2 regions of the Janthinobacterium sp. HH104 genome follow, and region 2 is predicted to be linked to the other one. Evidence: predicted binding sites of a transcription regulator. Region 2 holds the regulator's gene; the other holds the start of a gene.
The links. The regulator FliA, encoded in region 2, starts transcription of late flagellar genes. The targets are predictions, from matches to a motif close to CTAAAGTTTNNNNNNNNNNNGCCGNTA.

Region 1: JAB6_RS13770 (DUF5610 domain-containing protein) is a predicted target of FliA. The motif match lies at 6,323-6,349, and genes of this name have one in related genera.

What each region holds. Positions count from the first base shown of each region.
Region 1 is NZ_LRIB01000034.1:20,744-35,702, reverse strand. Features, by position in the region: gene JAB6_RS13805 (VanZ family protein) at 1-332, opposite strand, end outside; gene JAB6_RS13800 (SDR family NAD(P)-dependent oxidoreductase) at 882-1,646, opposite strand; gene JAB6_RS13795 (TPM domain-containing protein) at 1,731-2,252, opposite strand; gene JAB6_RS13790 (YgcG family protein) at 2,252-3,088, opposite strand; gene JAB6_RS13785 (LemA family protein) at 3,090-3,704, opposite strand; gene pyrF (orotidine-5'-phosphate decarboxylase) at 3,862-4,686, shown strand; gene sbcB (exodeoxyribonuclease I) at 4,819-6,267, opposite strand; gene JAB6_RS13770 (DUF5610 domain-containing protein) at 6,421-7,050, shown strand; gene JAB6_RS13765 (GGDEF domain-containing protein) at 7,052-8,017, opposite strand; gene JAB6_RS13760 (HPF/RaiA family ribosome-associated protein) at 8,279-8,656, opposite strand; gene JAB6_RS13755 (DUF1345 domain-containing protein) at 8,842-9,507, opposite strand; gene JAB6_RS13750 (MFS transporter) at 9,548-10,819, opposite strand; gene JAB6_RS13745 (CDP-6-deoxy-delta-3,4-glucoseen reductase) at 10,903-11,928, opposite strand; gene JAB6_RS13740 (SDR family oxidoreductase) at 11,941-12,858, shown strand; gene JAB6_RS13735 (hypothetical protein) at 12,942-13,202, shown strand; gene JAB6_RS28440 (hypothetical protein) at 13,297-13,659, shown strand; gene JAB6_RS13730 (hypothetical protein) at 13,902-14,141, shown strand; gene JAB6_RS13725 (glycine-rich domain-containing protein-like) at 14,229-14,942, opposite strand.
Region 2 is NZ_LRIB01000036.1:58,415-73,373, forward strand. Features, by position in the region: gene flhB (flagellar biosynthesis protein FlhB) at 1-451, shown strand, start outside; gene flhA (flagellar biosynthesis protein FlhA) at 448-2,544, shown strand; gene flhF (flagellar biosynthesis protein FlhF) at 2,811-4,139, shown strand; gene JAB6_RS16050 (antiactivator of flagellar biosynthesis FleN protein) at 4,132-4,995, shown strand; gene JAB6_RS16055 (RNA polymerase sigma factor FliA) at 5,041-5,772, shown strand; gene JAB6_RS16060 (flagellar motor protein) at 5,754-6,500, shown strand; gene motD (flagellar motor protein MotD) at 6,506-7,300, shown strand; gene JAB6_RS16070 (translation initiation factor Sui1) at 7,365-7,727, shown strand; gene JAB6_RS16075 (hypothetical protein) at 7,810-8,667, shown strand; gene JAB6_RS16080 (FxDxF family PEP-CTERM protein) at 8,786-9,349, opposite strand; gene JAB6_RS16085 (flagella synthesis protein FlgN) at 9,749-10,216, opposite strand; gene flgM (flagellar biosynthesis anti-sigma factor FlgM) at 10,225-10,533, opposite strand; gene flgA (flagellar basal body P-ring formation chaperone FlgA) at 10,645-11,340, opposite strand; gene flgB (flagellar basal body rod protein FlgB) at 11,532-11,984, shown strand; gene flgC (flagellar basal body rod protein FlgC) at 11,987-12,388, shown strand; gene JAB6_RS16110 (flagellar hook assembly protein FlgD) at 12,404-13,102, shown strand; gene JAB6_RS16115 (flagellar hook protein FlgE) at 13,161-14,708, shown strand; gene JAB6_RS16120 (flagellar basal body rod protein FlgF) at 14,767-14,959, shown strand, end outside.

The DNA.
Region 1 (14,959 bases), on a different contig from region 2:
GTGATATCGACCACCCAGTCGCTGACGGCGCCACGGCGGTAAGGCAGGAAACTCTGGATGAATTCGTCCAGCGCGCCCATGGCCGCCACCATCAGCACCGACAGCAGCGCCCGGCGCGCCATGCCGCCTGCCGTGCCGCTGAACAGGATCAGTGCCAGCACGCCATAGCCGACGGAATGCAGCACGCCGCCCGACGCATATTGGCCCACGTCCGCGCGCACGCCGGGGATGTCGCCGATCAGGATCACCAGGGCATACAGCAGCAGCGCGGTGCGGTAGCGCAGGCTTTCATAGCGGTCGGAAAAACAGAGTTCGGGCAAGGGTGCGGGCATGATGCGTCAGGACGGTTGAAAAGGCAGTCACAATATCATGTGCGTGGCGGGCCACCGTGTTTTTGCGCAAGAGCTTGCCGTACGGGCAAAAAAAGGCCCGCGGGGGCGCGGGCCAAAAACCCAAATGAAATGGGTCAAGAGTTGAGAGTTGCTCGGTACTCACCATGTCGCGCGCCTTGCCGGCGCCCGCCATGGTCATGAAAGGGGAGTGGTGTGCCATCGCGGCACACCTGTCTGTAGTCAGGCATATCGGTTGCCTGTACAGCAGATGAAGCAAGTATAGGGGGCGAAAATGACGGCCTGATGACACGCCGCAACATTTTTTTTGCGGAAGGCAAATGACCGGGAAGATTGTTCGCAATGGCAAGAATGGCCATGTTTCAGGACTGATAGCAAAAAAAAAAGCCCGCTGGTGAAAGCGGGCTTAAAACTATTTTCTTGGAGGAGAATAGTGGAGACAGGTGCATTATGCTGCGTCGCACGATATGTGTCTAATGGTCTTTTCAGATAACCATTATCGTTTTTTGATATAACTGCCTCGTCTTGCCCTCATTCCTTCACGGCCACCGTGTAGTTGAGCGCCATGCGCCCGCCATCGACATAGATGGTCTGGCCCGTCATGTAGGTGGCGTCGTCGCTGGCCAGGAAGGCTGCGATGCCGGCCACTTCCTCCGGCTCGCCGCAGCGGCCCAGCGGCGTGCGCGACAATATCGTGTGGCGCGCCTGCGGGCTCGACAGCACCGCTTGCTTGGCCAGTTCCGTCAGGATGGTGCCCGGGCCGATGCCGTTCACGCGCACGCCGTGCGGTGCCAGGTTCAAGGCCATGACCTTGGTCAGCTGGTTGATGGCGCCTTTCGACACCACGTATGGCACCTGGTTCGGGATCGCCAGTTCCGCATTCACGCTGGACATATTGATGATGCAGCCGCTGTTGCGCTTGACCATCTCGCGCGCCACGGCCTGGCCGCACAGGAACATCGATTTCAGGTTGATGCGCATGACCCGGTCGAAATCGTCTTCGCACACGTCGAGGAAATCGGCCGCGTGCGTGACGCCCGCATTGTTGACGAGGATATCGATGTGGCCGAACTGGGCCAGCGTTTCCTTCAGCATGGCATCGACGTCCGCCTTCTGGCTGACGTCGGCGCAAAAGAAGTGCGCCTGCGGGCCGAGGGCCGCGGCCGCTTGCGCGCCTTCTTCCTTGATGTCGACCAGCATCACTTGCGCCCCTTCGGCGATCAGGCGGGTGGCGCAAGCCAGGCCGATGCCTTGCGTGGCGCCCGTGACGATGGCGGTTTTATTGATCAGTTTCATGTGTGCTCCTCGGCGAATAATAGGGGCGCTGCCCAGGCCACGGGCTTGCGCGGCAATGGGCAGATTTTAATCCCTGGGCAGGAATCAGAGGAGAATGGGTTCGTTCGGCAACTGGTTGCCGCGCGTACCGTCAGCGGGGAAGTGGCTTTGCAGCAAAGTATTCAACTGCTGCAAGGCATCGAGCGTGCTGTCGTGGTAATTGCCATCCTTGAAACCCTTGGTCATCGTGCGGCATACGGCTTGCCACTGTTCCGGCGTGACGCGGCGGCCCACGTTGCGGTCGGCAACGATATCGACCTGGTGCTCGGCCAGGTTGATGTAGATGAGCACGCCAACGTTGTCTTCCGTATCCCACACACCATACTGGGCGAACAGTTCGCGCGCCCGCTCGCGGTTGCTCACGCCCTGGTAGGCCATGCCTGGCGTCAGGGCCGCTTCGACGATCAGGCGCACTTCGGCCCGGTGCATCGTTTCACCGTCGGCAATCGCCGTCTCGATGGCTTTCAGGGTGCGTTCCGGAAACGCCTGGCGCGCCGTTGCCGGCGTGCCCCGCAAATGTTTCAAGGCGCGTCCGCAGCGCTGTCCGAATGTCAGTTGTTTCGTCATTACCAATCTCCCGAGGCGCCGCCGCCGTCAAATCCGCCGCCGCCGCCACCGAAACCACCGCCGCCACCGCCACCGCCAAAACCACCTCCGCCGCCGAAGCCGCCACCGCCGCCCCGGTTGTTCAGGGCCTGGCTGAGGATGCTGCCCAGCACGACGCCGGTGGCGCCGCTGGACCAGTTGCTGCCGCGCTGCAGGCGGTTAGGCCCGCCGCGCGAACGGAACAGGGTCAGCACGACGAGAAAGCCGAAGAACAGCAGCGGCAGCCAGAAGGTCATGCCGCCCGCGTCCACCGTGGCCGGCGCCTTCTGCTGGGCCGGTGCGGGGAATTGCTCCTGGTTCAGCAGGGTGGCAATCGATCCCACGCCGGCCACCAGGCCGCCGTAATAATCGTTTTGCTTGAAATGGGGGGCGATCACGTCTTGCAGGATGCGTTTCGATTGCGCATCCGTCAGCACGCCCTGCACGCCGCGGCCCGCCTCGATGCGCAGGCGGCGCAGCGACGATGGATTGTCCTTCGCCACCATCAGCAGAACGCCGTCATCGACGCCCTTGCGGCCCAGCTTCCAGGCATCCGTCACGCGGATGCTGTACTGCTCGATGGCTTCCGGTTCCGTGCTCTTGACCAGCAGCACGGCGATCTGGCTGCCCGTCTTGGCTTCGTAATCGGCCAGCACGCCTTCCAGCGCCGCTTTCTGCTTGGTGTCCAGCATGCCGGCGTTGTCCGTCACGCGCGCCGCCAGCGGCGGCACAGGCTGCAAGCCCTGCGCGCCGGCTGGCGGCATCGTCCACAGCAGCAGCGCCGTCGCCAGCGCCGCCAGATAAGACCAGGCTTTCATCTTATTTGCCAAAGTTGACGGTCGGCGCGGTCGAGATGGCTTTTTCGTTTTCCACCGTGAACGATGGCTTGACCTTGTAGCCGAAGACCATGGCCGTCAGGTTGTTCGGGAAGCTGCGCGCATGCACGTTGTAATCCTGCACGGCAACGATGTAGCGCTGGCGCGCCACGGTGATGCGGTTTTCCGTGCCTTCCAGCTGCGACTGCAAATCGCGGAAGCTCGTATCGGCCTTCAGGTCAGGGTATTTTTCGGACACGACCATCAGGCGCGACAGGGCCGACGACAGCTGCCCTTGTACTTGCTGGAATTTTTCGAACGCGGCCGGGTCGTTCAGCACTTCGGGCGTGATCTGGAAGCTGGTGGCGGCGGCGCGCGCCTTGGTCACCGCTTCCAGGGTTTCGCGTTCGTGCGTGGCATAGCCCTTGACGGTGTTGACCAGGTTGGGAATCAGGTCGGCGCGGCGCTGGTACTGGTTGACCACTTCGCCCCAGGCGGCCTTGGTGGCTTCGTCCTTGCTCTGGAATTCGTTGTAGCCGCAGCCCGTCAGGATGCCGGCCAGGACGGTGACGCTCAGGGCCAGGCGCAGCCATTTGGTGAATTGATTGGTGATTTGCATGATGGGTTCCGTGCAGAGTAAAGGAGGTGAGGCAAATATACCTGAAACGGCCCGCAATGTCGGTTTAATAAGCGCTGGCCGCCGCCCCTGCCTGCCTTCCCGGGTCCATGCCGCGTTACAATACGGGGTTTGCAACTGAATATAGAGAAGGTGTGCCGTGAATTTCATCAATAAATTATCCGCCGCGTGGACGGCCAATAATTCCCTGCTGTGCGTAGGCCTGGACCCGGACCTGGCGAAACTGCCGGCCGAACTGCGCGACTTGCCTGATGGAATCACCACCTTTTGCACGCGCATCATCGACGCCACGGTCGACCTGGCCTGCGCCTTCAAGCCGCAGATCGCGTATTTTGCCGCGCTGGGCGCGGAAAAGCAGCTGGAAGACATCTGCCGCTACGTGCGCGAGAACTACCCGCACATCCCGCTGATCCTCGACGCGAAACGGGGCGACATCGGCGCGACGGCCACGCAATACGCGCGCGAAGCGTTCGAGCGCTACGGCGCCGACGCCGTCACCGTGAATCCCTACATGGGCGAAGATTCGCTCGATCCCTACCTGGCGTGGAAAGACCGCGGCGTGATCATCCTGTGCCGCACTTCGAACCCGGGCGGCTCGGACCTGCAATTTCTGAATACGGACGGCGAACCGCTGTACCAGCGCGTGGCGCGCCTGGTGGCCGACAAATGGAACAAGAATGGCCAGTGCGCGCTCGTCGTCGGCGCCACTTTCCCTGAAGAACTGGCGCAAGTGCGCGCCATCGTCGGCGACATGCCGCTGCTGGTGCCCGGCATCGGCGCCCAGGGAGGCGACATCGCCGCCACCGTCGGCGCGGGCCAGACGGCGAACGGCATGGGCATGATGATCAGCTCGTCGCGCGCCATCATCTACGCCACGCCGCAAGCGGGCGAAGATTTTGCCGACGCGGCGCGTCGCGTGGCCATTGAAACGCGCGATGCGATCAATCAGCATCGTTCGGTTTAAGCACCATCCATCAAAAATGTAGGTGGGGTTAGGCCAGCGGCCGTAACCCGACACACAGGTAACGTCAACAATCTTGTCGGATTACGCGGGCCTTCTGCCCGCTAATCCGACCTACCCGGCTCGCGCCCTCTTTCAGTCGCGCATGGGCGCCACCATCTCCGCGTAGTCGTACAGCTCGCCTAAAATCTCTTCTCCCCGCTCATCCACCGATTCCGACAGCACGTCGATTTCCGTAAACAGCATCTCGATGGTGCGGGCGCCGCCGTCGCCGTCGAACAGGCGGGCGGCGCGGTGCTGTTCCCAGCGCAGGCTTTCCGCTTCGCTCAGCGTTTGCGGGAAATTGCGGGCGCGGTAGCGGAACAGCAATTCCTGCAGGCGTTCGTCGGCAAACGAGGGGCGGGCCGTGGCCAGCTTTGCCGGCGTTTCGCGGCGCAAGGATTCGAGCAGGCGGCGGTCGTCATTGCTGACAAAACCGTTATACAGATCCTCATCCACGTCCAGCGCCACATTCGCGCCCGGGCGCTGGAACACTTCGGCCCAGATCGCGTCCATGTTCGGCGCCGTGGCGGCGAATTGCGCGTTGACCTTCGCCGCGTCCACGTCGATGCCCCATTGCGCGGCCATGGCCGGCGACAAGGTTTTCAGGTTGCCGACCAGCATGGGCGACTTGTTTAGGTGCACGCTTTTCACGGGCAGGCGCGTCATGCCTTCGGGCATGGCTTCCTTGCGCGTGAACAGCCGCGTGCGGATGGTGTCGGCGTCCAGTTCGAACAGTTCACGCGGGTCGTAGGCGCAATCCCAGACGAGGATCTCGTTCTTGTTGCTCGGGTGCGTGGCCAGCGGCCAGACGACGCCCACGCAGCCGCGCTCGGCGGGGAACATGCCCGACACGTGCAGGAAAGGCTGGCGCTCGCCGGCGGCCAGGTGCATGCCCATTTCGCTGGCGACCCTGTCCTTCTTGTGCAGGGCCAGGCAGAATTCGAACAGTTTCGGCTGTTTCTGCTTGATCAGGCGCGCCAGGGCAATGGTGGCGCGCACGTCCGACAACGCATCGTGCGCCGCTTCGTGGACCAGGCCGTTGGCCTTGCTCAAGTGTTCCAGCTTGAAACTGGTCTGGCCATCGTCGCGTTTCGGCCATTGAATGCCTTCCGGGCGCAGCGCGTGCGTCATGCGCACGACGTCGAGGATGTCCCAGCGGCCGCAATGGTTCTTCCATTCGCGCGCGTACGGGTCGATCAGGTTGCGCCAGAACAGGAAACGTGTGACTTCATCGTCGAAACGGATGGTGTTGTAGCCCACGCCGATGGTGCCCGGCTCCGAAAAGGCCGCTTCGATGGTGGCGGCGAACTGGTGTTCGGGCACGCCCAGCTGCAGACACTGCTGCGGCGTGATGCCCGTGATCAGGCACGATTGCGGGTCTGGCAGGAAATCATTGGCTGGCTGGCAATACAGCATGATCGGCTCGCCGATCTCGTTGAGTTCGGCATCCGTGCGGATGGCGGCAAACTGGGCCGGGCGGTCGCGGCGCGGCTGGGCGCCAAAGGTTTCGTAGTCGTGCCAAAGAAAGGTCTGGTTAGTCATTGATGGTCATTACTTGGTTACTTGATTGGTTATCCGGGCCGTAAACGCGCCGCTGCTACAGTTTTCTGAAAACCTGCCGATACTACACGAGAGGATGGTCATCATCGCGTTTCCCGCATGGTGGCATACATTGCCCGTTCAAGGAGGTCTATCGTGTCAATTCCCATCGCCGCAGGCGGCAATTCCAACCCTTCCGTGACTTCCGTCAGTACGGGCGTTGCCGGCAAGGACGAGAAAGTCCAGCAAAAGGACGGCATCAACGCTGAAATGAGCGTCAACGACCGCACGAAGCTGCAATTGAACGCCTCCATCATGCAGGCGTCGCTGAACGTGTCGATCGGTTCCGAGAACGAGCCGCTGGCGCTGCTGTACAAGACGGCCATCACCAACATTAATGAAGCGCTGAAAGGCCAGTACGGCGACGACGCGATCCAGAACGCGGCGTCGCAGGATAATAGCGCCGAAGCGACGGCGAGCCGCATTGTATCGCTGTCGACCGGGTTTTTTGACGCCTTCAAGAAACAGAATCCCGACCTGGATGACGATGCGGCTCTGACAAAATTCATGGATACCATCAGCGGCGGCATGGAAAAAGGCTTCAAGGAAGCGCGCGATATCCTGGAAGGCTTGAAAGTGCTGGGTGGTGATATCGCCGGCAATATCGACAAGACGTATGAACTGGTGCAGAAGGGCTATGCGGATTTCATCGCCGCGCACAGCAGCAAGAAGGATGACGCTGCCAAGCCGGATGCGACCAAGCCGGCCGACAGCAAGGCTGCCTGAGCTATAGCATGACCCGGTTGCGTCCGCCTGCCTTCGCGCGGTAGAGCGCCGCGTCGGCCGTCGCGATCAGCGCATGGTCATCCTGTTCGGCCGCCAGGCTGGACACGCCGAACGAGCCCGTGATGTGCGGCAGCGCGCTGCGCATGTCGGCGAAGATGACGGCTTGCTGCATGCGTTCGCACAAGCGTTCGGCGACCCGCAGGGCCACGTGTTCGTTGGTATCGGGCAAGATCACCATCATTTCCTCGCCACCGTAGCGCACGGCGAAATCCGTGGGCCGCAGGGCCGCGCCCAGCACTTGCGCGGCGATGCGCAGCGCCTGGTCGCCCGCCTGGTGGCCGTGCGTGTCGTTGAAGCGCTTGAAATGGTCGAGGTCTATCATCACCAGCGACAGCGGCGAGCCGCTGGCGTGGGCCGTGACGATCATGTTCGGCAGTAAATCCGTCAGCCAGGCGCGGTTGTACAGGCCCGTCAGGCTGTCGACCATCGACAGCTGGCGGTAAAACTCGCCCAGTTTCTGCCGGCGGCGCAGCAAGGCGTTGGCGGCGCGGATGCGGAAGGACAGCAGGCGCAGCAGGTTGCGCGCCAGGCCGTTCGATTGCTCGATCAATTCCCAGACGACGGCCGCGTCGATCACCAGCAAGTCGGTTTCTTCCAGGGCGGAAATGGCGGCCAGGTTGCTCGCTTCATCGAGCACCGATTGTTCGCCCACGCTTTCGCCGGGCAAGACCTTGCTGACGGTGCCGTCATCCATGCCCGTATGGATGTCGGCGGCCACGGCCAGCGAACCGCGCAGGACGATGTATAGGCAAGTACCCTGTGTGTCGGCAATGGCTTCGCCCGCTTCGAGGCGCATGACGGGGCAGGGCGCCAGCATGGCGGCCGTCTGGCTATCCGCCCCATCGCGAAATAGCTGTAAATCGCCGATGTTGCAGCCTGAAGCGCCGAAGTTGCCGATCTGTTCCACAATCACACTTTCAAAAAGCCGGCGCGCGCGAGCAGAGGGCCGGTAGCTTCATGATAGCGTAAAGCGGCCTTGGCTGTAACGCCAAAGGCTTGCTTGATGTCACTTACTGTGAGAAATACGACAATTATTTCATTGCGGTGTTAATACGCCGGAATGCTTGCTGTTCTGCTATGGATATTGTCGCGCAGGAAGGCGGGTCCAGATGTGCAAAGGCAGCCTTGAACGGCTGCCTCAGTCTCTGAAAATCCTGCAGGTGGGGAATTACTCGGCGGTTTCTTCCGCTTCGGCCGTATCGATCAAGGCATTCTTGCCGGTGGCGTGGCGCTTGCTGTCTTGCAGGCGGCCCAAGGCGCTATCGATGGCGCGTTTCAGTTTGTCAGTGGCGCCGGCAACGGATTGATGCACGGTGGCGTTCTGTTCGGTCACGGCGATCGGTTGGTAGCCAGCAACGCGTGCTTCCATGACGCAGCGAATATCGTCGGCGCCGCCTTTCGGGCCATTCGTGTCGCTGATGTGGACTTCGATGCGGGTCAGGTTGTCGCGGAAGCGGCTCAGTGCGCTTTCAAGTACGGATTGCACATGTTCGTTCAGTCCAGCGGTGTTGGCGATGGTGCTGTCGGTATGAATATTGATTTGCATATGCTTACTCCTGTCAATTCAAAAAAAACCCATCTCAGGCGTGCTGCGGCCTGGTTGCTGCCCCATGCACATGACCTCTGTGCATGGAACTTATCTTACTCCTCTTTCCAGTATTTCAAGAGGGTGCGCACGATTAAGATGAGCTTAACCCTTCAGCCAGGTCAAGTTTCCACCACGAAATTATTTCAACCATTGATCAGACCGGCGGCGATATTGATCGACAGCCCCAGCACGACCAGGTTGAAGAAAAAGCTCAGCACGGACTGCCCCAGCACGATCTGGCGCATCATGCGCGTCTGCACGGAAACGTCCGACGTCTGCACGGCCACGGCGATGGTGAAGGCGAAATACAGAAAATCCCAGTAATCGGGGTTTTGCTCGTCGTCGGGAAATTTCAACGGGCGCAGTGCGGGATCGGCCTGGTAATACAGGTGGGCGTAGTGGAAGCAGAACAGGGTGCCGACGAGGAACCAGGAGCCGACCAGGGTGAGGATCGTCAGGCCGTAGTGCAGCGCGCGCTCGTCCGGTGCCAGGTCTTTCATCGAAGACAGCTGCGAGACGATGGCCACCAGGCTCATCACGGATGCGACGGACAGGGCCGACAAGACTGTTGCCGCCCGCTCGTCCTGGCGCGCCGCCATCATTTTCACGCGGTGGTGGTTGGCGCGCATCATCATCCAGGCCATCGTCGCCAGGTAGAACCAGACGGCCACGTTCCACGCCGTCAGCAACCGCGTCATCTGTTGCCACGATGCAGGCAGCAGCAGGCCGGCCGCCACGCCGATGGCCGTGGCCAGGCTCAGGTGGGGGCGGCTGCGGATGAAGCTGCGGAACGGAAGCGTGATTTTCATGGTGCCAGGATGCATCTGTTGGGATAGCGCATCTTAGCGCTTAAGTTGCCGCCGTGGTGGCCGTCCTGGCGGCCGCTTCCTTCTCGTGGTGGGGGAAGCGGTCCATGCGCGACAGCACGGGGAACAGCACGGCCCAGATCCCCGTCACGGCCAGGGTGGCGGCGCCGCCGAAGAGCACGGCGCGCACGAGGCCGAACCAGCCGGCCGTGAGGCCCGATTCGAATTCGCCCAGCTCGTTCGAGGCGCCAATGAAGACGGCGTTCACGGCGCTGACCCGGCCGCGGATTTCGTCGGGCGTTTCGAACTGCACCAGCAGATGCCGGATGTAGACGCTGACCATGTCGCCGGCGCCCATCAGGAACAGCGCCGCCAGCGCCAGCGGGAAATAACTGGTGCTGCCCAGCACCAGCGTGCCCAGGCCGAAGACGGCCACGCCGCCGAACATCCATGGGCCCACCCTGCGCGTGATGGGGAAGATGGCCAGCGCGATCGAGCACAGGGCCGCGCCGGCGCCGGGCGCCGTGCGCAGCAGGCCCAGTCCGCTGGGGCCGATATGCAGCACGTCGTGCGCGAGCGCCGGCAGCAGGGCCGTGGCACCGCCGAACAGCACGGCGAACAGGTCGAGTGAAATGGCGCCCAGCACGATGGGTTTCGACCAGACGAAACGCAAGCCTTCGAGCAGGGTATGCCAGCTGACGGGTTCGCGCTTGACCACCTGCGGCGCGGGCGTGGTGGCGCGCATCAGCAGGACGGACACGACCAGCAGCGCGGACGAGATCAAATACACGACCTTGGGGCCGAAGTAATACAGCAAGCCGCCCAAGGTGGGGCCCAGGATGATGGCCACGTGAGAACTCGATGAGCTGAGCGCGACGGCGCGGCTGAAGTGTTGCGTGGGCACCATGTTGACGAGCACGGCTTGCGTGGCCGGCATCATGAAGGCGCGCGCGCTGCCGAACAGCACCAGCACGGCAAACACGGGCCACACGATGGAGAGCCCGCTCAGGGTGAACGCCAGCAGGGCCAGCGCGCAAGCGAGCTGTGCCGCCAGGCACCAGGCGATGATGTTGCGGCGGTTGTAGCGGTCGGCCACATGGCCTGCCGGCAAAATCAAGACGAGGAAGGGGGCGAACTGCGCCAGGCCGATCAAGCCCAGGTCGAACAGGCTGCCCGTGATCTGGTACACCTGCCAGCCGATGGCCACGCTTTGCATCTGCACGGCCACCGTGCCCAGCACGCGGGCGGAAAGATAAAAGGCGAAGTTGCGGTGACGCAGGATGCTGAAGCCGTTGCCGGCAGAGGCGAGAGACATGAAATTTCCAGGAAGCAGCGGGGTAGAGCGGTGGTGGCAGCGGGCGCCGCACCAGCCGCGCCCCGCTGTCTGGACAGTGACGCTTACTTGGCCAGGTCGGCTTCCGTGGTGAAAGCGTCGGCGTAGAACTCGTCTTCTGGCAACTGGCACAGCTGCACGAAGTCGCGGTGGGCCGAATCGACCATCACTGGCGCACCGCAGGCATATACCTGGTGGCCTGACAGGTCGGGCAAGTCCGCGATAACGGCCTGGTGCACGAAGCCCGTGCGGCCTTCCCACGCGTCTTCCGGCAGGGCGTCCGACACGACGGGCACATAGGTGAACTGCGGCAAGTCGGCGGCCCAGTGGCGGCACAGCGCATCCATGTACAGGTCATGCGGACGGCGGCCGCCCCAGTACAGGGTGATCGGGCGCGTGGAGCGCTCGTTGATCATGTGTTCGACGATGGCTTTCAGGGGGGCAAAGCCCGTGCCCGAGGCCAGCAGCACGACGGGCTTGTCGGAATCTTCGCGCAGGAAGAAGGTGCCCATCGGGCCTTCGAAGCGCAGGATGTCGCGCTCCTTCATGGTGCCAAATACCTGGTCCGTGAACAGGCCGCCCGGCAGGTGTCGGATGTGCAGGGTCACGGGGCCGCCGTCGGCGGGCGCGCTGGCCATGCTGTAGCTGCGGCGTTTGTTGTCGCGCAACAGGATTTCGATATACTGTCCGGCGCGGTAGTTGAGGCGCTCGCTGGCCGGCAACTGCAGGGTCAGCACGACGACGTCGGGCGCGACTTTTTCGATGGTGGTCACGCGCGACGGCATTTTCTTGATCGGGTAGTCGCTGCTGCCCGCCACTTCGCGCGCTTCGATGACGAGGTCGGCGTCCGTGGTGGCGCAGCAGAACAGGGAAAAACCGGCCGCTTCCTCTTCCGGCGTCAGGGCGCGCTGCTGGTGCGCCTTGTGCTGGACGGTGCCGGAAACCACTTTGCCCTTGCAGGAACCGCAGGCGCCATTTTTACAGCCATACGGCAAGCCCACGCCGGCGCGTATCGCCGCCGCCAGCACGGTTTCGTCCGCTTCGCAGCTGAACTGGTGGCCGCTGGGCTGAACAGTAACTTGAAAAGTCATACAATCCTTGAGATGAAAAATATGTTAATGCACTCTTTGCGCAAGCCGTCAGGCTTGCCGCGCCTGCTGATCCTGGGCTGCGGCGACGTCGGCATGCGCTTGCTGCCCCTGCTGCGCGCGCGCTTTCGCGTCTTTGCCGTCACCAGCCAGCCGGCGCGCTGCGCGCAGTTGCGGGAAGCCGGCGCCGTGCCCATCGTGGCTAACCTCGACGACCGCGCCAGCCTGAAACGGCTGGCGGGACTGGCGACGATGATCGTGCACCTGGCGCCGCCCCTGTCGTCGGGCTTGCTGGACCGGCGCACGCGCAATCTGGCCGCCATTTTACCCGAGCATGCACGCATGGTGTATGTGAGCACCAGCGGCGTGTATGGCGATTGCGCTGGCGCCTGGGTCGATGAAACGCGGCCGACGGCGCCAGCGAATGCGCGCGCGAAGCGGAGGGTGGACGCCGAACAGGTCTTGCGCGGCTGGGGCGCGCGACGCGGCGCCAAGGTGGTCATCCTGCGCGTGCCCGGCATCTATGCCGACGACCGCTTGCCCTTGAAACGCTTGCGCGAAGGCACACCGGCCCTGGCCGCGGATGACGATGTGTACACCAACCATATCCATGCCGACGACCTGGCGCGCATCATCGAACGGGCCTTGTGGCGCGGCAAGCCGGGACGCGTGTATCACGCCAGCGATGACAGCGAACTCAAGATGGCCGAGTATTTCGATGCCGTGGCCGACACGTTCGGCCTGCCGCGCCCGCCGCGCCTGCCCCGTGCCGAGCTGCGGCAAGTGGTCACGCCGATGCTGTTGTCGTTCATGTCCGAATCGCGCCGATTGCACAATACGCGCATCAAGCGCGAGCTGGGCGTGCGCCTGCGCTACGCGCGCGTGGCCGATGCCTTGCGGGCGCTGTCCGCCGATGGCGCCGGCATCGGGTAAAATGGCCGGTTATCTGCGCACTTTGCTGGGCCGGCGCGCAGCGCGCCGTTCCCGCGCTGCGCCACTCACTTAAGGAAGACAGCATGAGCACCCTCACTTACGAAGAATACCTGGACGAGGTCACCACCGTCCTGACGGAACTGTACGACCTCGACGACGAAGCCGCCATCAAGCTGGTCGTGGCGGCGCAGGACGCCGAATTTTTCGTCCCGCACGATGCGCATGAAGAAATGCGTACCGTCGAGCAAGCCAAGAAAGATGCGGTCACCCTGTTCGAGCGCAAGCAGAACCGCCAGCAAACGCAGGAAAAACAGCAACAGCGCGTGCGCCAGCAAAAGAAATAAGACGGAAGCAGGCCGTGGGGCAGTACGGGTTCCGGCGCAACACCGGGGCCGTGCCATTTGATGCACCGCAAACGCGCCATGGCGCGCTGGCGATATGGTGAGCAATGTCGTCACGCGTCTGGGCTCTTGTGGCGGGCTCTGCATCTACAACCAGCGTGACGTTGTTTCCCGTCAGCAGGAGCGAGCCATGCGAGCAACGAGTCACCCCAGCAAGGAGCAAGTGCGCGCTTATATGCGCCGGCGCGAACATGCGCTGCAACCCCCACCACCGCCCGATGAAATTCGCCGGCAACTGGCCTGGTGCCGCGCGGACGATTTCCCATGCACTTGCCCGCTTGCCACCCCGGCCGGCGTGGCCGCGCAAGGCTGGCATTTATCCGCAGAAATGGCTCGCCTGGGCACCCTCATGGCCATAGCCTGGCTCATGCATAGCGGTGTTGCTCATCGTAAAAATTGATGACGTGCAGCAAATTTTTCCGATTTGAGTTATCCTCTAGCACATTCCAAGTGCGTCAATTCTCTTCAATTATCACAATTTTGCTCTAAGTTACGCAAAAATCAACAATAGCGTGTATTATATTGTTTGTGGCGTAAAAGCCGCATAAGTGATGGCGCTTTTTAGTGTGTTTACCCTGAATTAGTGCGGAAGAGACATTCTGTCTTTTATTGCCCTAATACAACAAGTACGGATTTTTGATCATGTCTCTCAAACAAATTACCTCTTTGCCTACCTACAACCCGAATCGCGTCCTCGATGCGATCATCGACAAGCTGCAACTGAAAAACGATGCCGCTTTGTCGCGAGCTCTGGAAGTGGCGCCACCTGTTATCAGCAAGATTCGTCACAACACCTTGCCGATCGGCGCCACGATCCTCATCCGCATGCATGAAATCAGCGATTTCAGCATTCGTGAACTGCGCGAGTTGATGGCTGCCTAAGAGCGCCTGACAGACGGCAAACTGAGAGGTGCCGTCTGGGTAAGTCAGGCTTGCCGCGTGCGGCAGCCACATCTGTTTTCCGCTTTTCTATTGCGGGTCGCGGTTCAATACCGGACGATCGACATAGAAGCGCCCCATTTCCAGGCCAGTCGAAGACGACTTGACCACCGCTGCGGTAAGTGAGGCAGGCGCGCTGGAAAATGCGGTGCTGGCAGCCCCGGTCGCGCGGCCCGAATACGCCGTCGCCTGCACCGCCGCACTGGAAAACGCCGTTTGCACAGCCCGGCCCGAGTAGGCCGTTGCCTGTACCGCCGCACTGGAAAATGCTGTTTGGACAGCCCGTCCCGAATACGCAGCCTGCACAGCCCGCCCCGAATACGCCGCCTGTACGGCGCGACCCGAATACGCCGTCTCCGTGCGGATATAATCTTCTCCGAACGTTTGCTCATATAGCTGCTTCATGCGCTCGCCCACGCGATGGTGCGCCGCTTCGTCGTCTTCGCCGCGCAAGCCGATGTAGGGGAAGTGATGGAGGAAGTAACCAAACACCTGTTCGCAGTCGGCCGCATATTTCAGGGTGTCGAGAATGTGGTAGTGCCAGAAGGTATCGACGTCCATCAGTGGCGCCGTTTCTTCTTCCGGAAACTGTTTCATCAGGATCAGGAAGCGGCGGTATTCGAATTCCACCGCATTCGCCTTTTCCAGGCTCCATCCTTCGCCTGACTCGCGGTGCATCAGCTTGACCTTGATCGCGTCCAAATTCAAATCGGCAATTGCCTTGAAACTGTCGTTCGTATCCATGAATGTCCTTTTGTAAA
Region 2 (14,959 bases):
ACATGAAATGTCGCGCCGCCGCATGATGGCCGACGTGCCGACGGCCGACGTGGTGGTAACCAATCCTACGCACTACGCCGTGGCCTTGAAGTATGGCGAGAATTCGCGCGGCGCACCGCAGGTGGTGGCCAAGGGCATCGACGAAGTGGCGGCGAAGATCCGCGAACTGGCCGGCGAACACAAGGTCGCCATCCTCGAAGCGCCGGCCCTGGCGCGCGCGCTGTACAAGCACACGGACATCGGCGACGAGATTCCCGAGGCGCTGTACGGCGCCGTGGCCGAAGTGCTGGCCTACGTGTTCCAGCTGCGCAGCTACGGCAGCGGCCACGGCGAGCGCCCCGACAAGCCGAAAAAACTCGATGTCCCGCCCGAGCTCGACCCGCTCGACCCCGCATCGCAGACCAAACCCGCAGCAGACGCGGCAGACAAGAATAAAGGAAGCACACCATGAACGGCCTGACCATGCCAGCCTGGCTCAGCGGATTGAAAGGCAACGCCAGCAAGGGCCTCGCCGCGCCGATCATCATCATCATGCTGCTGGCGATGATGGTGCTGCCGCTGCCCGCCTTCATCCTCGACATCTTCTTCAGCTTCAATATCGCACTGTCCATCATCGTGCTGCTGACGGCGCTGTACACGGTCAAGCCGCTCGACTTCATGGCGTTCCCGACCATTTTGCTCGTGTCGACCATGCTGCGCCTGTCGCTGAACGTGGCGTCCACGCGCGTGGTGCTGACGGAAGGCCATACGGGTGCCGACGCGGCCGGTAAAGTGATTGAAGCGTTCGGTCACTTCCTGATCGGCGGCAACTTCACGGTCGGTATCGTGGTCTTCATTATTTTGACGATCATTAACTTTACTGTCGTGACCAAGGGTGCGGGCCGTATCGCCGAGGTGGGCGCCCGCTTCGCGCTGGACGCCATGCCTGGTAAACAGATGGCCATCGATGCTGACCTGAACGCCGGCCTGATCGGCGAAGACGAAGCGCGCCGCCGCCGCACGGAAGTGGCGCAGGAAGCGGAATTCTATGGCGCCATGGACGGTGCCAGCAAATACGTGCGCGGCGACGCCATCGCCGGCATCATGGTGACCGTCATCAATATCGTCGGCGGCTTGCTGGTGGGCTTGCTGCAGCATGACATGGGCTTTGCCGACGCACTCAAGAACTACACCTTGCTGGCCATCGGTGACGGCCTGGTGGCGCAGATTCCTTCGCTGATCATTTCCACGGCGGCCGGTATCGTTGTCTCACGCGTGGCCAGCGAACAGGACATCGGCACCCAGCTGGTGGGCCAGCTGTTTGCGAAACCGCAAGTGCTGTATATTACCGCCGGCATCATCGGCGGCATGGGCTTGATCCCCGGCATGCCGAACATGGTCTTCATCCTGCTGGCCTCGCTGCTGGCCGGCTCCGCCTATTTGATCAGCAAGAAGCGCACGCAGGAAAAAGAAGCGGCCGAGAAACCGGCCGAAGCGCCGCAGGCGACCGTGGCGCCCGAGCAGGAAGAAGCTAGCTGGCAAGACATCATGCCCGTCGACACCCTGGGCCTGGAAGTCGGCTACCGCTTGATTCCCCTGGTCGACAAGACGCAGGGCGGCGAATTGCTCAAGCGTATCAAGGGCATCCGCAAGAAATTCGCCCAGGAAGTGGGCTTCCTGGCGCCGCCCGTGCATATCCGCGACAACCTGGAATTGAAGCCGTCCGCCTACCGCATCACCTTGAAAGGCGTGGAAGTGGGCGTGGGCGAAGCGTTCAACGGCCAGTTCCTGGCGATTAACCCCGGCATGGCCAGCGGCACCTTGCCGGGCCTGGCCACGAGCGACCCCGCTTTCGGCTTGCCGGCTACCTGGATCGACGCCAGCCTGCGCGACCAGGCCCAATCGATGGGCTACACGGTCGTCGATGCGGGCACCGTGGTGGCCACGCACTTGAACCATTTGATCACCTCGCATGCGTCCGAGTTGCTGGGCCGCGCGGAAGTACAGTCGCTGCTCGACCACCTGGGCAAGGACGCGCCGCGCCTGGTGGAAGATCTGGTGCCGAAGATGCTGTCGCTGTCGGCTCTGCAAAAAGTGCTGCAGAACCTGCTGGCCGAAGGCGTGCACATCCGCGACATGCGCACCATCATCGAAACCCTGGCCGAGTACACGGTCAGCACGCAAGACCCGAACGAGCTGACGGCGCTGGTGCGCGTGTCCCTGGGCCGCGCCATTGTGCAGCAACTGTTCCCCGGTGCGGCCGAGCTGTCCGTGATGACGCTCGACAGCCGCTTGGAACGCCTGCTGATGCAAGCGATGGGCAATGGCGGCGACGGCGCCGGCATCGAGCCCGGCCTGGCCGACACCATCGCCCACCAGGCGGGCCTGGCTGCCCAGCAGCAGGAAGCGCTGGGCCTGACACCGGTGCTGCTGGTGCCGGCGCCGCTGCGCGCCCTGCTGTCGCGCTTCCTGCGCCGCGCCTTGCCTCAACTCAAAGTGCTGTCGCATGCGGAAGTGCCGGAAACCAAGACGATCCGCGTCACGGCGCTGGTGGGTGCGCAGTAGTTGACAGAGTTAATGCCGGGGTCAGACCCGCCGGGTCTGACCCCAGCCTTCGTTTGGGTCAAAAAAACATCAATTTCCTCCCGGCAAACTGAATAACGGGTACTTTCCCGTCCTGTTCCTTCGATCGTTTCCTGCAAGCATCGCTAATAATGGAAACTGTCCGAGTGATCTGTGTCCATGTGGAAGACAGCACTCAAGCAACAGGAGTCGATGATGGTCACACAGTTCAGCCAATATTGCGCCACCCCCGCCTTGGGAGGCCGGTCATGAATGTGAAGAAATTTACGGGCGCCTCGTCGCGCGATGCGCTGCGCAAGGTGCGCGAAGCGCTGGGCCCCGATGCCGTGATCCTGTCGAACCGCCAGGCCGATGGCGTGGTGGAAATCCTCGCGCTGGCCAATGACGATGCCGCTTCGCTCGCTTCGCCGCCGGCCGCGTCCGAAATGGCCCAGCCCCGTCCCCAGTTGCAGACCCAGTTCGCCACGCCGCAGCGTCCGGCCGCCCCGGCCCAGCGCCCGGCTGCGCCCCGTCCTGCCGCACCGCGCCAGGCTGCCTCCGAGCCAGTGGACATGGCCCGCATGCAGCAGATGATGGCCAGCGCGCTGGCGCACGTCAAAGAGAACGCCGCCGCCGAGATGAGCGGCATGATGAATGAAATCCGCGCCATGCGCGGCATGATGGAAACCCAGCTGGCGGAAATTTCGTGGGGTTCGACGCAGCAGCGCGAGCCGCAAAAAGCCGTCGTGCTGCGCGAAATGCTGGCCGCCGGCTTTTCCGCCAGCCTGGCGCGCTACCTGATCGACAAGCTGCCCGCCGGCCTCGACGGTGCGCAAAGCATGCGCTGGATCAAGACCGTCCTCAGCCGCAACCTGAACACGGTGGCCAATGAAGACGCCATGCTGGAGCAGGGCGGCGTATTTGCCCTGGTGGGCCCGACCGGTGTCGGCAAGACCACCAGCACGGCCAAGCTGGCGGCCCGCTGCGTGATGCGCCACGGCCCGGAAAAGCTGGCCCTGATCACCACCGATGCCTATCGTATCGGCGCGCATGAGCAGCTGCGCATCTACGGCAAGATCCTCGGCGTGATGGTGCATTCCGTGAAAGATGAAGCGGACTTGCGCATCGCCTTGAAAGAATTGAAGAACAAGCACACGGTGCTGATCGATACGGTGGGCGTGAGCCAGCGCGACCAGATGGTGACGGAACAGGTGGCCATGCTGTCGGGCGCCGGCGCCGACGTGAAGCGTTTGCTGTGCCTGAACTCCACGGCGACCCAGGAAACCCTCAACGAAGTGGTGCGCGCCTATCAGGGCAGCGGCCTGGCTGGCTGCATCATGACCAAGCTCGATGAAGCGGCGTCGATCGGCAACGTGCTCGACGTGGTGATCCGCCAGAAGCTGAACCTGTTCTATGTGTCGAACGGCCAGCGCGTGCCGGAAGACCTGTACCTGGCCGACCGTGGCTACCTGATCGACCGTGCCTTCAAGCTCAAGCGCGACTCGGCGGCCACGCAGTTTTCCGATGCCGAACTGCCGCTCCTGATGGCGCAGGCGGCCGCCCGCAACAATGAAGCGCGCGGGGTGCATCTTGGCTAATTTTGATTTCGACCAGGCTGAAGGCTTGCGCCGCATGCTGGCCGGCCCGCAGCCGCGCGTCATGACGTTCCTCTCGGCCACGCCGCAGGACGACAAGGGCGCCATGCTGGTTAACCTGGGTGCTTCGCTCGTCTATGGCGGCAATGACGTGCTGCTGCTCGACGCCAGCGGCGGCAGCGATGGTGTGGCCGCGCGCCTGGGACTGGCGCACGGCGCCAGCCTGCGCGACGTGGCGCGCCAGCAGTGCGGCTTGAACCAGGTCATCCACCAGGTGCCGCAAGGCTTTGGCGTGGCCAGCCTGGGCGCGCGCAACCACCTGATGGACAGCATGGACTATGCGGGCGAGGAGGAGCTGCGCCGCCTGGGCAAGACTTTCGACGTGCTGGCGCGCCGGAGCGGCATCGTGCTGGTCGACGGCGTCGTGGCAGACGAGGGCGCCTGTTTCCCCGTGCCCTTGATGGCGTCGTCCGATATCGTCGTGCAAGTGTCGACCAGCGCCACCTCGATCAAGGCGGCGTACTGCCTGATCAAGCGCCTGAGCCAGGAACTGGGACGCCGTCCGTTCGGTATTCTCGTCACCGGCGCTTCCGAATCCGAAGCAAAAGTGGTATACGATAATATGGCACAGGCGGCGAGCCGTTACCTGGCCGTGAAGCTGACGTCGATGGGTTCGGTGCCTGCCGATGAGTATCTGCACCGCGCGGCGCGCCTGGGCCGCAGCGTGGTCGATGCGTTTCCGCTGGCCGGCGCCTCGGTGGCGTTTCGCGGACTGGCCGAGCGGCTGGCCCGTTCGGCGGCGCCCGTGCTCGGCGGCACCTTGTACCAGACGGGGAGCCCGCACCAGTTCAGCGCCTGAAGCCAACCGTAGCACCAGATAAGATGAGAAAACAATAAGCAGCCTATGTACACGGTCAAAGGGAAATCGAACAAGGACTATTTGCTGACGGAGCACATTCCGCTGGTGAAGCGTCTGGCGCACCATATGAAGGCGAAATTGCCGCCTTCGGTCGAGGTCGATGACCTGATCCAGGCCGGCATGATCGGCCTGCTCGATGCCATCAGCCGCTATGAAGAGACGCATGGCGCGCAGTTCGAGACGTATGCCGTGCTGCGCATCCGCGGCGCCATGCTCGACGAATTGCGCACCAGCGACTGGTTGCCGCGCAGCATGCGCCAGAACATGCGCAAGATCGAAGAGGCGATGAGCACCTTGCAGCAGCGCCTCGGCCATCCACCGACAGAGTCGGAAGTGGCGAAACTGCTCAAGATGTCGCTGGCCGACTACCAGGAAATGCTGGGCGACGGCGGCGGCCACCAGCTCGTGTACTACGAAGACTTTCATGACCCGGACGGCAATGACAGCTTCCTCGACCGCCATTGCGTGGACGAGGACAGCGACCCCTTGCGTTCCCTGCTCGATACCGATTTCCGGCAATCCGTGATCGATGCCATCGACGCGCTGCCACCACGCGAGAAAATACTCATGGGCCTGTATTACGAAGAAGAGCTGAACCTGAAGGAGATCGGCGCGGTGATGGGCGTATCCGAATCGCGCGTCTCGCAACTGCATACCCAGGCCGTCGCGCGCCTGCGCGCAACCTTGAGGGAGCAGGCGTGGACTGGTCCAGCGTAATCGGGCTGGCGCTGGCGCTGGCGGGCCTCTTGGTCGGCCAGGCACTGGAAGGCGGCAAGATGGCCTCCCTGCTGCAGCCGGCCGCCTTTGCCATCGTGGTCATCGGCACTTTCGGCGCCGTGCTGCTGCAAACGCGGCTGCGCACTTTCGTGCGCGGCCTGGAAATGCTGCGCTGGGTCTTCCTGCCGCCAGCCGACACGCGTGCCGCGCTGGCGCGCGATATCGGGCAATGGAGCTTGACGGCGCGCCGCGATGGCCCGCTGGCGCTCGAGCGCCTGATGGAAAACACGGCCGACCGCTTCAACGCCAAGGGCTTGCGGATGATCGTCGACGGCATCGCGCCGGACAAGCTGCGCCAGCTGCTCGACGTGGAAATCTCCGCCTACGAAATGGCGGAGCGCCAGGCCGTCAAGGTGTGGGAGTCGGCGGCCGGCTATTCGCCCACCATCGGTATTCTGGGCGCCGTGCTGGGCCTGATCCACGTGATGGAAAACCTCACCGACCCAAGTAAATTAGGCAGCGGCATCGCCGTGGCGTTTGTCTCCACCATCTATGGCGTCGGCCTGGCCAACCTGCTGTTCCTGCCGGTGGCGAATAAACTCAAGGCCATCGTTTCGCGCCGCGTGCTGCAGTACGAAATCACGGCCGCCGTGCTGTACGACATCGCCACGGGCGACCACACGCGCATCATCGAAGAGCGCGTTTCCAGCCTGCTGCACGAGCACTGACCATGATGCGGCGCGCGCGCAGGAAGTATGACGAGGAACCGGACAACCAGGACCGCTGGCTGATCTCGTACGCCGACTTCATCACCCTGCTGTTCGCGTTCTTTGTCGTCATGTACGCCATTTCGCAAGTCAACGAAGGCAAGTACCGCGTCTTCCAGAACGCCATCGGCCAGGCCTTCAGCCTGGAAAAGGGCGCGCCGCCCATCATCATGGAAGCGCCGCAAGCGATCCCGCTGCCGAATCCCGCCCTGAAACGCCGCACGGAAGCCATCCGCCGCGAGCGTGAACACATGACGCGCCTGGCGCAGGACTTGACGTCGACCCTGGCGCCGCTGGTCAAGGAAGGCAAGGTGCGGGTCACGCAGACGAGCCGCGGCGTGAGCGTGGAAATCAATGCCAGCGTGCTGTTCGACCCGGGCGCGGCGCGCCTGACGGCTGAGTCGGACCAGGCCCTGCGCGCCGTCGCCGTGCTGCTCAAGGACGATACGCATGACGTGCAGGTGGAAGGGCATACGGACGTGCAGCCGATCAGCAATTCCAACTTTGCCTCGAACTGGGAATTGTCGGCCGCGCGCGCCAGCGCCGTGGTGCGCCTGTTCATTGCCAGCGGCGTCAAGGCGTCGCGCCTGACGGCCGTCGGTCACGCCGACAATATCCCCGTGGCGCCCAATGAAACGGCGGAAGGGCGCGCGCGCAACCGCCGGGTCGCCGTGACGATCCTCTCGGGCATCCCGGAAACGGTGATGGAAGTGCCGACAGCGCCCGTGGCGCCGGCACCGGCACCTGCTCCGGCCAACTGACGGTCGTCAACTGCGGGCCGCCGCTTGGTACAATCGCGGCCTTCTTTCTTTTTATTTCTCCATCATGAAAAGCAGCTCCCAGGGCGGTCTCGTCTACTCCACCGAAACGGGCCGCATGTGTCCGGCCTGCCGCCAGCCGCTGGCGCAATGCGCGTGCAAGGCGCAAGCGAAGGCGGCGCCGGCGGGCGACGGCGTGGTGCGCGTGTCGCGCCAGACCAAGGGCCGCGGTGGCAAGAGCGTCACCGTGGTCAAGGGCTTGCCGCTGGACGCCATCGCGCTGGCCCTGCTGGGCAAGCAGCTGCGCACGCAGTGCGGCTCGGGCGGCACGGTCAAGGATGGCGTGATCGAAGTGCAGGGCGACCATGTCGACACCATTCTTGCCGCGCTGACCAGGCTGGGCCACCAGCCGAAAAAGGCGGGCGGCTAGCCGGGGCGCGTGCGTGCGGAGGCGTGCGGCCCGCTGCCGTGCGCCTGTGGTAACGTGCATTTCCTTTTATGCGCCACCTCATATGAATAACAAACTGACCGGTATCGCCATCGCCGCTGCCATCGCGGCAGTGCTGGCGGTCGTGTATTGGCCCGCGCCCGATGGCGGCGCACCGGACGCTGCCGCCACTGCTGCCGCCAGCGGGCCGCCGGGGCGCAGCCTGGCATCGTATTTGAATATCGATGCCACCCCGGCCGCCGATGCCGCGCCTGTTGTCGTGCCCCTGGCGCAGCGGCTCGAGCGCCTGGCCTCCAGCGGCAAGCCGGAAGACGCGTATGCGGCCTATAACCTGATCGACGACTGCATCGTTTTCCAGCGCGAAAGCCGCTTGCCGGGGATGGAATTCGAGCTGGGACGCGAGATGACGGCGGAAGAAAAAGCAGTCCAGCAGCAGTTGTGCGCGGGCATGACGCAGCGCCAGCGCGAGGATCGCCTTGGCTACCTGGCCACTGCCGCGCAAGGCGGCGTGCCGGGCGCGGCCACCCTGTTCCTGTCGGAAGGTCCGTTCGGCGACCGCAGCGCGCTGCGCAACCGTCCCGACGATCCGCTGGTGCAGGCCTGGAAGCGGCAAGCGATCGCCCAGCTGACAACACAGGCGGACGCGGCGGAACTGAGCAGCGTGTCGACCCTGATGATGGCCTATCTGCGCGATGGCGACGTGGTGCAGAAGGACGCGCCGCAAGCGTATGGCTACCTGCTGGCCCTGCGCATGGTCTACAACGACATCCTCACGCCAGGCACGACGAACCCTTACCAGGATGAATACTGGCACTGGCTGCAAAACGAGCTGACGCCGGAACAGCAGGCCGCCGCCCTCACCAAGGCGAATGGCATCGCCGCGAAATTCCGCCAGCATACGGGCCGGCCCGCGCACGGTTGAGTGCGTAGGCCAGCCCCTGCCTGGGCTGGCCCGTGCAGAGGCCAGCCCGTGCGTGGAACCGCCGCGCCTGCCCCGTGTCTGCCAGCTACGGCAGTGCTTGCAGGCGCCCCGATGCCGGTCAGGCAGCCGTTTTGCGGCGCCGTATGCTATACCCGATCAGGCCCAGTCCCGCCAGCAGCATGCCATAGGTTTCCGGTTCCGGTACGGCCGTGGTGATGGAAATGTCCAGCACGGAATCACGCACGCCGATGCCGCTTGCCACCAAGGTGTAGGTGCCAGGTCCCAGCAGGCCGTCGAAGGTCGAATGGGCAAACGCACCCAGCACGCCGGTGAAGGTATCCGATTGCACCAGGTTATTACTGGAGTCGAACAGGTCAATGTTGACGCCAGTCAGGCGGGGACCGAAGTCGTTGGCGCCCGTGACCAGCCAGGCCGCGTTGCCCGTGAACGACTGCACGCCGGCGCCGACCGTAAACGTGGTCGTTTGCAGCAGCGAGCCGCGCTCCGTCGTGAAGGTGTCGACGAACAAGGTGTCTTGCGCCAGCAGCGGCGTGGCCACCACGGCGGTCGATACGAGGTGGTTATAGAACACGGCTTGCGTTTCGGCCTGCGCGACCGGCGCCAGCAGGGTGCAGCCGAGCAGCAGCGCCGCGCCAGCCTTGCTTACTGAGAGAGAGTTCATATCATGCTCCTGTGTACTTGCGATTGAGGTGGTGTGCGTCGTGGCGCAGCGCAAAAGCGCAGGCTGGGGCGTGAAATGGATCAGCTATGCCTGCGGGAACGATGTTCGTGTCGGCGAGGAAAGTCCCACCTGGAGATGTACGGCGTACGCCAAGGATTAGCATATAGTCATCACCTGTCTCAAGTTTGAGCATGCTCAAACGTGCGGCGTCAAAAAGGGCTTGTGTTGTTTCTGCGTGCGGTGTTGTGGGGGGATGCGGACGCGCTGGCACCGCCGCAGTCTCCCTGGAGGGAGCGACACGGCGATGATGTTCTCGATGGCAGCCGTATGGGTGCTGCTGCTGGGGACGGCGTCAGGCGTGCAGCAATGGCTTCTTGCTGGGGTGAAACGGGAAGACGCTTAGCCGATAACGACGCGCCGGCTGGCCGGGTTCGACATCGGTTGGCCGCTGGGGCCGTAGAAATTGCCGCTTTGGGCCGTGGGGCGCATGGCGTTCAGGGCGCCTTGCGTGTGCAGCATGTGCTTGTTGACCAGCAGGCTGTTCAGCCGGTTCTGTTCCTTCGCTTCGCGCGTCGTCTCGAGCAGTGCTTTCCACAGGGGAGCCGCCTCGGCTTCGCTGGCGCTGACCAGCCAGTCTTCCATGCCCGCTTCGGCGGCGGTAAAGCCTGCTGCCGCCAGCGCCTGGTGGCGTTGCGCCGCCAATTGGCTCAATTGTCCTACGAGTGCCGTCTTGCGCACCGTGAGCTCCGTGATTGCATCGATGTCAGCGGCAACCAGATGCCGCTGTTCTTCTTTCATCAATGCCAGCAATGTGGTCATGAGCTGTTGCTCGTCGCGCAGGCTGGAAAATGGAGTCACTGATTGCATGAGGGAACCTATCTATTTCGTGAGTGCAGCAAGTCCTTGACTGTGTCGAGGAGACCGTCCGCCACTTTTTCAGAGTTGACCTGGAACTGGCCGTCGGCGATCGCCAGCTTGATGCGTTCGACTTTTTTCGTGTCGAACACGGCGCCGCTGCCGGCAGTTGCACTGGCCGCTAATGCCTGTCCTTGCGGCGACAGGCGTACATTGTCCGACGTCGTCGGTGTTGCCTGGGCTTTCTCGGCATTCCGGGCGCCGGAGGTGCTCGCGGGCGCCACCGGCAGGCCGGGATTGCTTTTAATGGTGTTATCGGTAATTTTCACAGCGTGATCCTCGTCTGGTCGAAGTCAAAAAACTCCGGGATATGTGTCATTATCGGCACCTTCTTCCGAAACTTTAGTGCGCCAGACCACAATATCGCTGTCCATCCGGGTTTAAAAGGCGACCTCCACCAAGCCGCCCGCGCGCGCCACGCCGCTGATCTGCTGCCCGCTCTGCGTGCGCACCTGCACCGTCTGGCCATCGCCTGCGCTGCCGATGGCGCGTCCTTCTGATGCCACCTGGAAACCGTTGCCACTGGAAACTACACGCACCAGCTGGCCCTGCATCACCACCGGCTTGCGGCGCAGGGTGTCGAGGCGCATCGGCGTGCCTGGTGGCAAGGAAATATTCGTGCTCGCCCCTACTACCTGGGCCATGTCCGTGGCGATACCTGCCGGCAATGCGGCCAGGTCGCCCTGCATCGTCACCAGCTGGCTGGCGTCGATGGCTTGTCCTTGCGCCAGCGGCACGGCGCTGGCCACGTAGTCGCCCACGACGGCCACGTTCGCCTGCAAATAGATAGTCCAGCTGGAGGGCGCCGTGCAGCGTACGCCGACGGTGGTCTTGCCCCAGGCGCGCGCGCCCGGTGCCATGAACGCTTGCGGCGCGGGGCAGGCTGCCAGGTTCAGGCGCGGATCGACGGCGCCGACGGTGATGGTCACCTTGCCCGGCAAGCCATTGCTTTGCACTTGCAGGAATTGTTCCACGCTGTTGCGCAGCGCTTCCGGCGTTTGCCGGCCGGCGTTTTGCGCCTGGGCCAGCAGTGGCAGGGCGGCAAGAGCGAAGAGGAAAGCAAGCGGTGTTTTCATGGTGATAGGCCTCTGGAATACTGCCATGATAGTGGGCGAGGCCCTGTTCGAAGCGCCGATTAAGGGGTAAAAGTACGGTCTGATCCGGCGATGGTCTTGCTGATGGGCACCGTACTATGTTTCCTGTCATCACTATACCGCCATCCTTCCGCCATCTCGGGCGCCAGTGGCAGATCTTTCCGGAGCCTGACATGATAGGGAAACTCGACGATTACATGCGCTTCAACGAGACGGCGCTGAGCTTGCGCTCGACGCGCCAGGAATTGCTCGCCTCGAATATCGCCAATGCCGACACGCCCAACTACAAGGCGCGCGATGTCGATTTCGCCGCCGCCCTGAAGGGCGCGATGGCGCGCAAGGATGGCGTGCCGCCGGCCCTGAGGGGCACGGCGCCACAGCATATGCCGGGCAAGGGCGTGGCTGCCGCAGCGGGCGCGGCCGGCGGCGGCAAGGTCGAGACCCTGGCCGACGGCACGCCGCTGCTGTACCGCGCGCCTGCCCAGGGCGCCGTCGATGGCAACACGGTCGACATGGACCTCGAGCGCAATGCCTTTGCCGACAACGCCATCCGCTACGAGGCGGCCGTGACGTTCCTCAACTCGCAGATCAAGGGCATGCTGACGGCCATCCAGGGAGGACAATAATCATGTCGCTATTTAATATCTTCAATGTTTCCGGTTCAGCCATGAGCGCCCAGGCGCAGCGCCTGAACACGGTGGCCAGCAACCTGGCCAATGCCGACAGTGCCACCAGTGCCACGGGCGAAGCCTACCGCGCCAAGCAGGTGGTGTTCGAGGCCGTGCCCATGGCCAACGGCGCCACGGCCGTCAAGGTGCAGAAGGTGATCGAAGACCCGTCGCCGATGAAGCTGGTCTACGACCCGAAGAACCCGCTGGCTGACGAAAAGGGCTACGTCACCATGCCCAACGTGAATACGGTCGACGAGATGGTCAACATGCTGTCGGCTTCGCGTTCGTACCAGACCAACGTGGAAACCATGAACGCGGCCAAGTCGCTGCTCCTGAAAACCCTCACCATCGGCCAATAAGGCTGACTGACCATTATGGCAACCATCGATACCAGCACCGCCACCGTCACCGACCTGATGGCGACGATGAATCCGAAGAAGAACACGGCCGCGAAAGGCAGTGTCGAGGAAGAAACGAACAAATTCCTGACCCTGCTGGTGACCCAGCTGCAAAACCAGGACCCGATGAACCCGTTGGACAATGCGCAGCTGACGAGCCAGCTGGCCCAGTTGTCCACGGTGACGGGCGTCAACAAGCTCAATACCACCCTGGAAACGCTCAAGACCAGCTACCAGCAGGCCGAATCCATGCAGGCGGCCAATATCATCGGCCACGGCGTGTTGACGGCAGGCAAGAACATCACCTTGACCAAGAGCGCGGCTCTGCTGGGCGTGGACCTGGCGACGCCGGCCGACAAGGTCAAGGTCATCATCTACAACAGTACGGGCAAGGAAGTCCATTCCATCGACCTGGGCCCGCAGGACGCGGGTACCTTGCCGCTGGGCTGGAACGGCTCCACGGCCGAGCTCGACAAGGATGGCAAGAACATCGTGCTGCCTGACGGCGCCTACACCTTCTCGGTGGAAGCCACGCGCGGCGGCGCCAAGCTGACCGATGCGGCGGCGTTGATGTTCGGCTCGGTTGCCAGCGTGTCGACGGGCGCGGGTGGCGTGAAATTGAACGTGCCAGGCGTGGGCAGCATCACCATGGCCGATGTGAAACAGATTTTGTAAGCAAGCCGCTCATTTGTAGCGTAGACCCTCTACCCCTAATTTCTACCAGGAGAACACAATGTCTTTCCAACAAGGCCTGAGCGGCTTGAACGGCGCCGCCAAATCGCTGGACGTCATCGGCAACAATATCGCCAACTCGGCCACCGTGGGTTTCAAGCAATCGCAGGCGCAGTTCGCCGACATCTATGCCAACTCGCTGTATGGCGTGGGCGGCAACCAGCCCGGTATCGGCGTATCCGTGTCGCAAGTGGCGCAGCTGTTCAACCAGGGTAACCTGGAGAGCTCGTCCAATCCGCTCGACATCGCCATCAATGGCGGCGGTTTCTTTCGCACCAGCGTGAACGGCGCCATCCAGTATTCGCGCAACGGCCAGTTCCAGGTCGACAAGAGCGGCTTCATCATCAATGCGCAGAAAGCCCAGCTGACCGGCTATCCGGCCGATGCGAACGGCAAGATCCTGGCCGGCGCCACCGTGCCGCTGCAGATCGACCCGTCCGACATGGCGCCGCAGGCGACCACCAAGGTCGATACCCAGGTCAACCTCGATTCCAACTCGGCCATGCCGACCGTGGTGCCGTTCAGCGTGGGCGAGCAAAAATCGTGGACCAAGCAATTCCCCGTGCCCGTCTTCGATTCACTGGGCAATGCGCACACCATGTCCAATTTCTACGTCAAGACGGGCACCAATACGTGGGATGTCTACACGGCCACTGACGGCAAGGAAATCACCAGCGCGAAAGTAGCGTCCGCGGCGCAGACCGATGCCGCCTCGCTGGCTGCGCGCGCCGCCTACCAGGCCGCCGTCACGGCCGTGCCGCTGGTACCGGCCAATATCACGGCCGCCGCCGTCGCCTACGGCAATGCGGCCGGCGCCGCCGTGCGCACCGCCGCCGCCGCGGCCGGCGCCAGCCCCGCCCAGCTGGCCGCCATCAGCGCCACCTTTGGCAGCGCCGTGCCCAATGGCGTCAATTCCAGCCTGACGCCAGATCAGATCGACACCAATATTTCCTCGGTGACGGAGGTGCCCGCCGTGAAGTCGGCTTCGCTGGTGTTCAACAGCGTCGGCAGCCTGGACAAGGCCGCCATGCTGGGCCTGACGCCGCCGCAAACCTTGCCGGTAACGGTGAACCTGCCCGTCTTCCCCGCCACGGGCGCGAACGCGAACCTGGCGATCAAGGTCGACTTCACCAATTCCACCCAGCTCAGCTCGTCCACCAGCGAAAAGCGCACCGTGGCCGATGGCTATGCGGCCGGCCAGCTGAGCCGTTTCGTCGTGGGTTCCGATGGCGTGATCCAGGGCCAGTACAACAATGGCAAGACGCGCGATCTGGGCCAGGTGGTGCTGACCAACTTTTCCAATCCGAATGGCCTCGAACCGCTGGGTAACAATGCCTGGGCGGAAAGTTCGACCTCGGGCAGCCCCATGACGGGCGAGCCGAGCTCGGGCAACTTGGGCGACTTGCGCGCCTCGGCCGTGGAAGTGTCGAACGTGGACTTGACGGCGGAACTGGTCAACATGATCACGGCCCAGCGCGCCTACCAGGCGAATGCGCAGACCATCAAGACGCAGGATTCCGTTTTACAGACCCTCGTCAACCTGCGTTAAGAGTAAGGGGAGCCGTCCTCGGACGGCTCCCCGCTTTCGTTTTGCACGGAGAAAACACATGGACCGTCTCATCTACACCGCCGGCTCGGGCGCCAAGCACATCCTGGACAAGCAGGCGACTACGGCGAACAACCTGGCGAACGCCACCAGCACGGGTTTCCGTGCCCAGCTCGACTCGTTCCGCGCCGTGCCCGTGGTGGCCGACGGCATGATGCCGACGCGCGCCTTTGTCGTCGATTCGACGGTCGGTT